DNA from 2 places in the Guptibacillus hwajinpoensis genome. Region 1 is predicted to be linked to the other one. Evidence: riboswitches for the same ligand, from Rfam matches in the RefSeq annotation. Region 1 holds a riboswitch; the other holds the start of a gene.
The links. Region 1 has a riboswitch for S-adenosylmethionine ahead of mmuP (S-methylmethionine permease). Riboswitches for the same ligand answer to the same signal wherever they lie in the genome.
Positions count from the first base shown of each region.

Region 2: it holds a riboswitch for S-adenosylmethionine, as region 1 does, so the genes downstream of both, ABFG93_RS15640 (methionine ABC transporter ATP-binding protein) here and mmuP (S-methylmethionine permease) in region 1, are expected to answer to the same signal.

Region 1 is NZ_CP156674.1:2,302,699-2,307,689, reverse strand. It holds gene ABFG93_RS12100 (hypothetical protein) at 1-154, shown strand, start outside; gene ABFG93_RS12095 (3-ketoacyl-ACP reductase) at 489-1,211, shown strand; gene mmuM (homocysteine S-methyltransferase) at 1,286-2,227, opposite strand; gene mmuP (S-methylmethionine permease) at 2,202-3,605, opposite strand; SAM riboswitch class I at 3,687-3,789, opposite strand; gene ABFG93_RS12080 (GNAT family N-acetyltransferase) at 3,995-4,991, opposite strand, start outside.
Region 2 is NZ_CP156674.1:3,019,947-3,024,937, forward strand. It holds gene leuD (3-isopropylmalate dehydratase small subunit) at 1-201, shown strand, start outside; gene ilvA (threonine ammonia-lyase) at 198-1,208, shown strand; SAM riboswitch class I at 1,333-1,442, shown strand; gene ABFG93_RS15640 (methionine ABC transporter ATP-binding protein) at 1,594-2,616, shown strand; gene ABFG93_RS15645 (methionine ABC transporter permease) at 2,609-3,277, shown strand; gene ABFG93_RS15650 (MetQ/NlpA family ABC transporter substrate-binding protein) at 3,302-4,147, shown strand; partial or broken gene ABFG93_RS15655 (lactate/malate family dehydrogenase) at 4,189-4,844, opposite strand.

The DNA.
Region 1 (4,991 bases):
TGTAGCAAGTGCGATTTATTTTCCAATTGTCGTGTTTACAAGTATTTATCTAAGGTCCAGGCTGCAAATAACAAAGGCACGTTATCTACTAATAATGTTTGGAATATTCCTTCTCTCATTGGTGTTAACTTTCTGCGTTGTTTACCAACTCTAAAGAGTTTCCTTGTTTTATGATTTGTCTTACTAATTCAAAAGAGCTCAGCTGCATGTGCAGCTGAGCTCTCTTAGTAAATCTTTCAAAATGATTTATCCTTCACTTTACCCCACCCTTAAGGGGCAGTAATACCTCAGGAATGTAAGGAGGCAACTGCCCCTTAAGGTCCGATTGGTTCAACTAATATTTGTACACCTCGTAACTGTAACCTTTTTTAGCTATAGTTAAACATCATGATATGTTCACCCACTCTCGAACAATCCTTAATCTTTGAACATTATTGCTACTACCCTTAGACTTAACAATAGGGAATAACAGAAAGGATGGTTCAGAAATGGGTCAATCAATTACCGGAAAGATTGCATATATCACAGGAGCAAGCAGTGGCATAGGTCGCGCTACTGCTCTGGAATTAGCTAGAGAGGGAGTAAACGTTGGGTTAATTGCCCGTACAGAAAGCAAACTGAAGGAAGTTGCACAGGAAGCGGAAACGCTAGGAGTGAAGGCATCAGTTGCGACTGCTGATATTGCGAATATAGAGGAAGTAGATCAGGCAATCGATCACTTACAAAATGAATTAGGCTCAGCAAACATTCTGATTAATAATGCGGGCATTGGATTAAATGGATCATTCTTAGACCTTAAACCAGAAGACTGGAAGCACACGTTTGAAGTAAATGTATACGGTACGTACCACGTCACACGGGCCGTTTTACCCCAAATGATCAAGAGAAACAACGGGGATATTTTCAACATCTCCTCAAGTAGCGGTCTTAAAGGGACAGCTGGTTCTACTTCCTATAGCGCTTCGAAATTCGCAATCCAAGGGATGACCGAAGCACTGATGCAGGAAGTGCGTCGAAATAACATTCGCGTGTTTACACTTAACCCTAGTCTAGTCGCAACTGAGCTTGTATTTGGCGATAAACTTGATGAACAGGATAAAGAGAAATATATGCAGCCGGAGGATTTAGCTGAATATATGGTTGGGCAGCTAAAGCTCCATCCTCGGATTTTCATTAAACAATCGCTGCAGTGGGCCACAAATCCATTTTAAAAAAATGTAACCCGTTAAGCGCAAAAAGAAGGGGAACGTCCATTTTATATTGGACGTTCCCTTTCTCCATATACTCAGCGCCATTTTTGATAAATTTCTTCTATATCATGAGGTCTCGTTCTGCAACAACCTCCTATTAAACGCGCTCCCACCTGAAACCACCTTTTAGAGTCTTGATCCAATTCGGAATGTGATTGCTCTCCCTGCCATGTTTTGGAGCTAGATTCATAAACTTCTCCGGAATTCGGGTAAACGATAACCGGTTTTTTTGTGTGGCTATTTACCTCTTTAATAACCTCTTCTACAAATGAAGGAGAAGCGCAATTCACTCCGATTGCAGCAAGCTGCTTTATCTCTCCAAAACGTTTGGAACACTCCTGTAATGGTGTCCCATCACTAATTTCCTTTCCATTTCTAATAGAAAAGGAAAGCCAGGCATAAGTATGTGGAAATTCTTCTAACAACGAAAGTAATACGTTTGCTTCTTGAAGAGAGGGAATTGTTTCAAATGCTAACAGATCAGCTCCTGCGTCAATTAATGCTTTTATTCTTGAACGGTGAAAATGAGCTAATGTATCGTCAGAAACGCCATAATCCCCTCTATACTCTGAGCCGTCTGAAAGAAATGCTCCATAAGGTCCTACTGATGCAGCAACAAGAGGTTTAGGCCTGGTCAATTGCTCATTCTGCTCCCAGAAATCATCACGCGCTTTTCTTGCTAGCACTACTGTTTTCTTAATTAACTCGATCGATTCCTGCTCGTTTAAACCACGTGCTTTAAGCCCATCTATTGTTGCCTGGTAGCTAGCGGTTATTGCACAGTCCGCTCCAGCATGGAAATAATCTAGATGAACTTGATAGATTAATTCAGGGTTCTCAAGTAATACCCGTGCTGACCAGAGAGGATCATTTAAATCACATCCATAATGTTCCAGCTCTGTTGCAAGCGCACCATCTAATATCATAATCGAGTAATCACGCAAAATGCCTTCAATAGGATCGTTTTTCAGTAACATAATTGACTCCCTTTCTCTTCATAGATTTAGTTAGATAATAGCTCCCATAACAAAAAGCAATAAAAGGAAAGCCACAATACAGGGCAATTCTCTGTGTAGGGTCAAAAGCGATCCCGATCAACGAAGCGAGACAGAGCAGAAAAGCAAGCACAGGGACGAGAGGATATAATGGAGTCCGATATCCCAGGTCTTTTACCGAATACCCTTCTCTTATAAATTGTTTCCGAAAGAGAAATTGTGACGCACAAATGCTCATCCACACCACTACCACCGCAAGACCCGAAATCGAAACGAGTACAACATAGACTGTATCTGGCGCAATCACGCTAGATAAGAGAGCTAGCACCCCGCCTAACATACTAAACATCACGGCATTTAGCGGGACACCCTGTTTATTTAGCCTGGAGAAAAACGGTGATATCGTTCGCTTATCTGCGAGCGACCAGAGCATTCTTGAAGAAGCATACAACCCGGAATTTGCAGCAGATAAGATCGCTGTTAAAATAACGAAGTTCATAATATCGGCTGCAAATGGAACACCAATCCGTTCAAGAACAGCCACAAACGGGCTTTCTAATACGCCAGCATCTGAAGCTGGAAGAAGAGCTGATAAGACGAAGATCGAACCGACAAAGAAAATAATTAATCGAAACACCGTAGTACGAATAGCTTTCGGAATTGTTTTTTCTGGATCTGCTGTTTCTCCAGCTGCGATACCGATTAATTCTGTTCCAGAGAAAGCAAAATTCACCGCTAACATGGTCATAACTATGGCAAATGCACCATTTGGAAAAATACCTTCATTCGTAAAATTGGAGAAAACCGATGTGTGTGTACCTGATTCCATCGGGATAAAACCAAAAATTGCTGCTCCCCCTAAAATAATAAAGAGGATAATTGCTAATACCTTAATGAGGGAGAACCAGAATTCTGTTTCTGCGAAAAATTTAACGGTAAGCACATTAATCACAAAGATTAATGCGGCGAACAATCCACTCCACATCCACACACTGATGAATGGAAACCACCGCTGCATCAGCATCCCGGCGGCAGTAAATTCGGAACCGAGAGCTACTGTCCAGGTTAGCCAATATAACCACGCCACCGTATACCCGGTACCTCCTCCGATGTACTTAGCTGCATAACTATGGAAAGCGCCTGTTTCTGGCATATGTACAGAAAGCTCCCCTAAACATAGCATGACAAGGTAAACAACAAGCGCCCCTACTAAATAGGAGAGAATCGTGCCGACTGGACCAGCCTGTTGGATCGTGTATCCAGAACTTAAGAATAGACCGGTCCCAATAACTCCACCAAGCGATAGCATCACGACATGTCGTGACTTCATTTTCCTTTGAAATTCCTGCTTCTCTTCCATTTCATACTCCTTTTCTTCCATCCAGAAAACCCAAAAAACGCACTCTAAAAGAGTGCGTTACTGACAAAATAAAACCGAAGGCTCTCATCTATCAGGTTTATCACCCGCTGGAGTTAGCACAGTATCCGATGGACCTGTTGCTGAGGTTTCAAAGGGCCAGTCCCTCCACCTCTCTGGATAAGAAATTATATTTTAACAAAAATATCAATTTATTAACTATTTGTCAAGGTATTGCCAGATTAATGCGAACGACCATTTTAATCAGGTATCTCACTCATTCATTGTATAGTAATTAAGAAGACATGAATTGTATGTCGAACCATGGATTGCATTGGCAAGTTACCTAATTCATACCTAAACACTCATTGCGATGGTCTAAATTTCTCCATTTAAAAGAAATCCATAAAATTTGTTTCTCTCTTCGACAAAATCCCCTTCAACACCTCAACGTCCTTCTTAGGCCCTTGAAGTAAACCAGCTTCATATAGAAATGCAGGGTTCTGGTATCCAGTCAGAATAGCCGTGAGTGTACTAATATTACAGCGAAGTCCACGTTTTGGTGGATGCTTGCAGGAGGCATTAGTATTATCCCCTTTAAACATCTTTACACCGTCAGAATGAATTTGAAAACTACCATTGTTCCATTCAGCCTGTTCATCAATAATATGTAGAAACAGAGATTCACCCTCATTCAATTCGAATGGATAGAGTTGTAGAAAGGCTTCAACGTCGATAATTCGTGCCATAAAATATGGCTCAACATTTGTTTTCACTTTTGGATTCGAAAGTATGAAAGGAAATGGATCTCCTTCGTGCGTTAGAATCGTTCCACCTTCAATCATGGAATCATGCTGACACAGATAGTTCCATAGACCTCTTCTCGCTTCCCCATCCAGACAGACAAATTCCTCCACTTCAAGGGAACGATCTTTCACTTGATAATACACATACCCAGTTATATTCCCTTCTTCATTCGTATAGCCAGCAAATAAAAACCCTTCTGAATAAACCCGTTCCTTCCACCAGCTTTCAGTGCGCACAAGCATGCCATTGAAGCGTTGAGCAAATTCTTCGTACACTGGATTAAGTGTTTCATACACATTTGTAAGAGCAATTCTACGTACTTTTCCGCCTACTTGAGGTAACGTGTTAAAATCTTCCTTATTTAATTTGAGCTTTTTCCAACTACTAAGCACTTCGAATCCGAATTTGCGATAAAACGGGATGTGAAAAGGATGAAGATAGGATATTGTTTGGCCTTTATTTTTCATTTCTACAAGTGCATGTCGAAGCAGACGTGCAACCCTGCCACCTCTTCTAAACTCCGGATATGTAGCAACTGAAGCAACCCCTCCCATTGCAAAGGACCTGCCGGCAATAAACGTT
Region 2 (4,991 bases), 720 kb from region 1:
TCGAAGTCGAAAAATGGGTACCAGCTCAGTGTTCAGCTAGAGCAACAGCAAGTCAGTGATGGAAATGGACTTTCGGCTTCATTTGAAATCGATCCTTACTGGAAAGAAATGCTCTTAAACGGTTGGGATGAAGTATCTCGTACACTGTCACTTGAAGAGAAAATCAGTCAATATGAAGAAAAACAATATGTGGGAGAGTGAATGATCTTGGGAATTATCAGGAGAAATATGGCGTTGACGTTGTAAGTGCAATGGAGAATCTGCTCCAGGCGGTCCATCGAACACCGCTTCAGCAGTCTAAAACATTAAATGATCGAACAAATAAAGATGTGTTCTTGAAAATGGAGAACCTGCAGCGCACGGGATCCTTTAAGCTCCGAGGTGCTTACAACAAAGTATCAAGACTCACGGACCTTGAAGCTGCTCGTGGCATTGTTGCAGCTTCTGCTGGAAATCATGCACAGGGAGTAGCCCTCGCTGCAAATGAACGAGGGATCAAATCTAAAATATTTATGCCTGCACAAACACCTATCAGTAAAATCGAGGCTACCCGCTCTTATGGTGCAGAAATTGTTCTCGAAGGGGATTCTTACAACGAAGCCTTTGCAGGGGCACAGTGCGAGCAGAAAGAGCGTGGAGCCACCTTCGTCCATGCGTTTGACGATCCTGACGTTATGGCAGGTCAGGGAACAGTAGCGCTTGAAATGATGCAGCAATGCCCCGATCTGGACGTGATTCTTGTCCCGGTAGGAGGCGGTGGCCTACTAGCTGGTATGGCACTCGCAATGAAATCATATTTCCCCCACGTTAAGATCATCGGAGTTCAGGCAGCTGAAGCATCTGCTACATGGAATCGTTATAAAGGTGCCGGGCCGAAAGTGCTACAATCGGTAAAGTCGATTGCAGACGGCATTTCTGTTAAAGAACCCGGGAAACTAACGTATCCGATTATTGATCATCTCGTTGATGATATGTTAACTGTGTCAGAAGAGGAAATTGCAACCGCCATTCTATTTATGCTCGAGAGACATAAAACCCTTGTAGAAGGTGCTGGTGCTGCTTCACTTGCTGCTGTTCTTTTCAAATCAGGAAGAATTAATGGCGAGAAGATTGGATCAGTTATTAGTGGCGGTAACGCAGATATTGATAAGCTTCCCTCATATAAACTCCTTGCACAGCGTGCAAAAACCATCAGAAAAATTAGCTGATGGTTTTCATTTTGGAACATTTTTTGATTATTGTGACTTTTTGCTCAGTAATTGACACTCATAAAGTACCATGCTAGAATTCAATTTAGCACTTAACCAGAGTAAAGTAATTTCAATTTTATATCTCTTATTCAGAGAGGTGGAGGGACTGGCCCTATGAAGCCCGGCAACCGTCGAACAACTTGTTTGAAAAGGTGCCAATTCCTGCAAAGCATATGCTTTGAGAAATGAGAGGAAGACATCGTTTATGACATGCCTTTCTGCTCACTGCAGGAAGGCATTTTTTATAGAAACATATTTGTTAAGTCGTACCCGGGGTATGATAGGCAATAGGAATCAATCTAGCCTGGTTACTACCTGTAAATGTATAAAGGATGTGAGACATGTGATTGAGCTAAAAAGTATCAAGAAAACGTTCTTCGCTAAATCAGGAAAGGTTGAGGCAGTTAAGGACGTGAATCTTTCAATAAAAAAAGGCGAAATATTCGGTGTGATTGGATACAGTGGTGCAGGTAAGAGCACACTTATACGAATGCTTAATCTTCTTGAGAGACCAACTGAAGGTACTGTTACAGTAGCTGGAAATAACTTGTCATCTTTAAAAGAAAAAGAGCTTCGATCAGCTAGACAAGATATAGGGATGATCTTTCAGCATTTTAACATTCTCTGGTCACGCACGGTGCGCGAAAACATTGCTTTCCCGCTTGAAATCTCAGGGGTTGGAAAGGAAAAGCGCAGTAAGCGAGTAGAAGAACTAATTAAACTTGTAGGGTTAGAAGGAAGAGAGAATGCTTACCCATCTCAATTGAGTGGGGGACAAAAGCAGCGTGTAGGGATTGCGAGGGCGCTTGCGAATAATCCAAAAGTTCTCCTTTGTGACGAGGCAACCTCAGCACTTGATCCTAAGACAACCGACAGTATTCTAGAGTTGTTAACTGAGATCAATCAAAAACTGGGATTAACTATCGTTTTGATTACACATGAAATGCACGTCATTCGGAAGATCTGCCATCGAGTTGCAGTCATGGAGAGTGGGCGTGTAGTGGAAGAAGGATCAGTACTAGAAGTGTTTCATCATCCACAGGAACCCATTACGAAAGACTTCGTAAATCAACTAAGTGAACCAGAGGAAATGAAGGAATCGATTGCACATCTGGCGGAGGATGCCGCTGGAGAACTTGTTCAGTTTACGTTCCTGAAAGGAAAGACAGGCTCACCGCTCGTGACTGAATTGGTTCGGAGGTATGAGATCGAAGTGAATATTATTCAAGGGAAAATTTCTCATACTCAGGATGGTCCTTACGGAAAGCTTTCTGTCTTCCTGAAGGGTGAGCAGGCTGTCATAGATGAAGCTCTTCGATATGTACGCAGCCAGGGAGTCGAAGCGGAGGTGATTACGAATGGCTGAATCTTTATTTCCGAACGTTTATTGGGAGAATATGTGGGAGGCAACCCTTCAAACAGTCTACATGACGGCAATCTCTGTAATTGCTACATTTATTCTGGGTATTTTACTCGGTCTACTATTATTTTTAACGGCACGAGGTAACATCTGGGAAAATAAGTACATCAATAGCGTAATAGCTGGAATTGTTAACCTGTTTCGATCGATTCCCTTTATTATTCTAATCATCTTGCTCATTCCTCTATCGGTATATATTATTGGTACGATGCTTGGTGCAAATGCTGCTTTACCAGCCCTGATTGCTGGTGCGGCTCCGTTCTACGCAAGAATGGTTGAAATTGCGTTAAGAGAGGTAGACAAAGGTGTTATTGAAGCCTCTCAATCCATGGGGGCCTCAAATGGGGAGATTGTTTTTAAGGTGCTCCTTCCAGAAGCCATGCCAGCCCTCATTTCAGGTATAACGGTTACGGCAATTGCACTTGTAAGCTACACAGCAATGGCTGGTGTCGTTGGAGCAGGTGGTCTTGGTAATCTTGCTTACCTTGACGGGTTTCAGCGGAACAATCCAGATGTGACGTTAGTTGCTACTGTCCTCATATTAGTTATTGTTGCAATTCTCCAGATAGGTGGAGATCTTACAACACGAGCAATAGATAAAAGGTAATTAGAAGAAAAGGAGAGATTGATGATGAAAAAAATATTAACGATTTTGTCTGTTCTTGCACTAGCTGTTCTTGCAGCATGTGGTTCGAACAATGGTGGAAACAGTGAAGGTGGTTCAGGTGAAGAAGGCGATTCTAAGAAAATTGTTGTAGGTGCATCTAATGTTCCTCACGCAGAAATTCTTGAAGAAGCGAAGCCTATGCTTGAAGAAAAAGGTGTGGAGCTTGAAATCAAAACATTCCAAGATTATATTCTCCCTAATAAGACGCTTGCGAATGGTGAATTAGATGCAAACTATTTCCAAACAATTCCTTATATGGAATTACAGATGGAAGAAAACGAAAATTATGACTTCGTAAATGCTGGTGGAATTCACATCGAACCAATTGGCGTTTATTCTCAAGACTACAGTAGCCTAGAAGATCTTCCAGATGGCGCCCAAATCATTATGAGTAACTCTGTTTCTGACCACGGTCGTATGCTTTCGTTATTAGAAGCACAGGGATTAATCAAATTAAAAGAGGGTGTAAAACCATCTGATGCTACAGTTGAAGATATTGCAGAAAACCCTAAAAATATCGAATTTAAAACTGATGTAGAAGCTTCCCTGCTTCCACAGATTTATCAACAGGGTGAAGGTGATGCAGTTATGATTAATACAAACTATGCGATTGATGCAGGACTAAATCCTCAAGAAGATGCAATTGCTCTTGAAGATGCAGATTCACCATATGTGAACGTGATAACGGTAAATAAAGGTGATGAAGACAACGAAGCGATTCAAGCGCTAGTTGAAGTTCTACATTCTGAAGAAATTCAAACGTTTATTGAAGAAGAATATGATGGTGCGGTTGTGCCAGTAGACGAGTAAAATCAAAAGGTTCTCCAATTTGGAGAACCTTTTTTGTATGCTTATTCGTGTTGAAAGACAGGCTCCAGAGCGTGCTTCAATGTTTCGGCTGAATGATGAAGCTTTTCCATTTCATTTTTATCCAGATCAAGTTCAATAATATCTCGAATACCATTGTTATTCACGATGGCAGGGACTCCGATATAAAGATTCTTCAGTCCATATTCGCCGTCTAACAGGGTAGAGACTGTAAGGATGGAGTTCTCATTACGAATAATTGCTCTTGTTAATCGGACAAGCCCCATCGCAATCCCGTAATAAGTGGCCCCTTTGCGATTAATAATATGATAGGCCGCATCGCGTACCTTGATGAATAATTCATCAAGGTCTTCCATCGCATTCGGATTATCTTTAATAAGAGACATGATTGGCCTGCTTCCAATCGTCGCATGACTCCACACAGGAAGCTCTGTATCTCCATGCTCCCCAAGGATATAGGCATGGACGTTTCTAGAATCAACATTAAAGTAATCACTTAGTAAGTAACGGAACCTTGCGGTGTCGAGTATCGTGCCGGATCCGATTCTGCTCTTTCTTTATTCACATCAATTAAGACAAGTTCATTGACTAGTTCCTGGTTTAATAAAGAGAAAGCATAGCTTGTTCCAACAAAACCGGTTCCGATGAGCGCTACGCGTGTTGTTTTACCTTGAAACATTGAGATCCACCCCTGCTTATTTAGATTTTGTTTTCCATATGATCTTATCGTATTGCTGTCCCCTACAGTGTGACATTTATCACGAGTAAGCGCCATCATCTTAATTTCTTTCATGGCAATTTAATGGATAGCAAATGGAACGTTTTC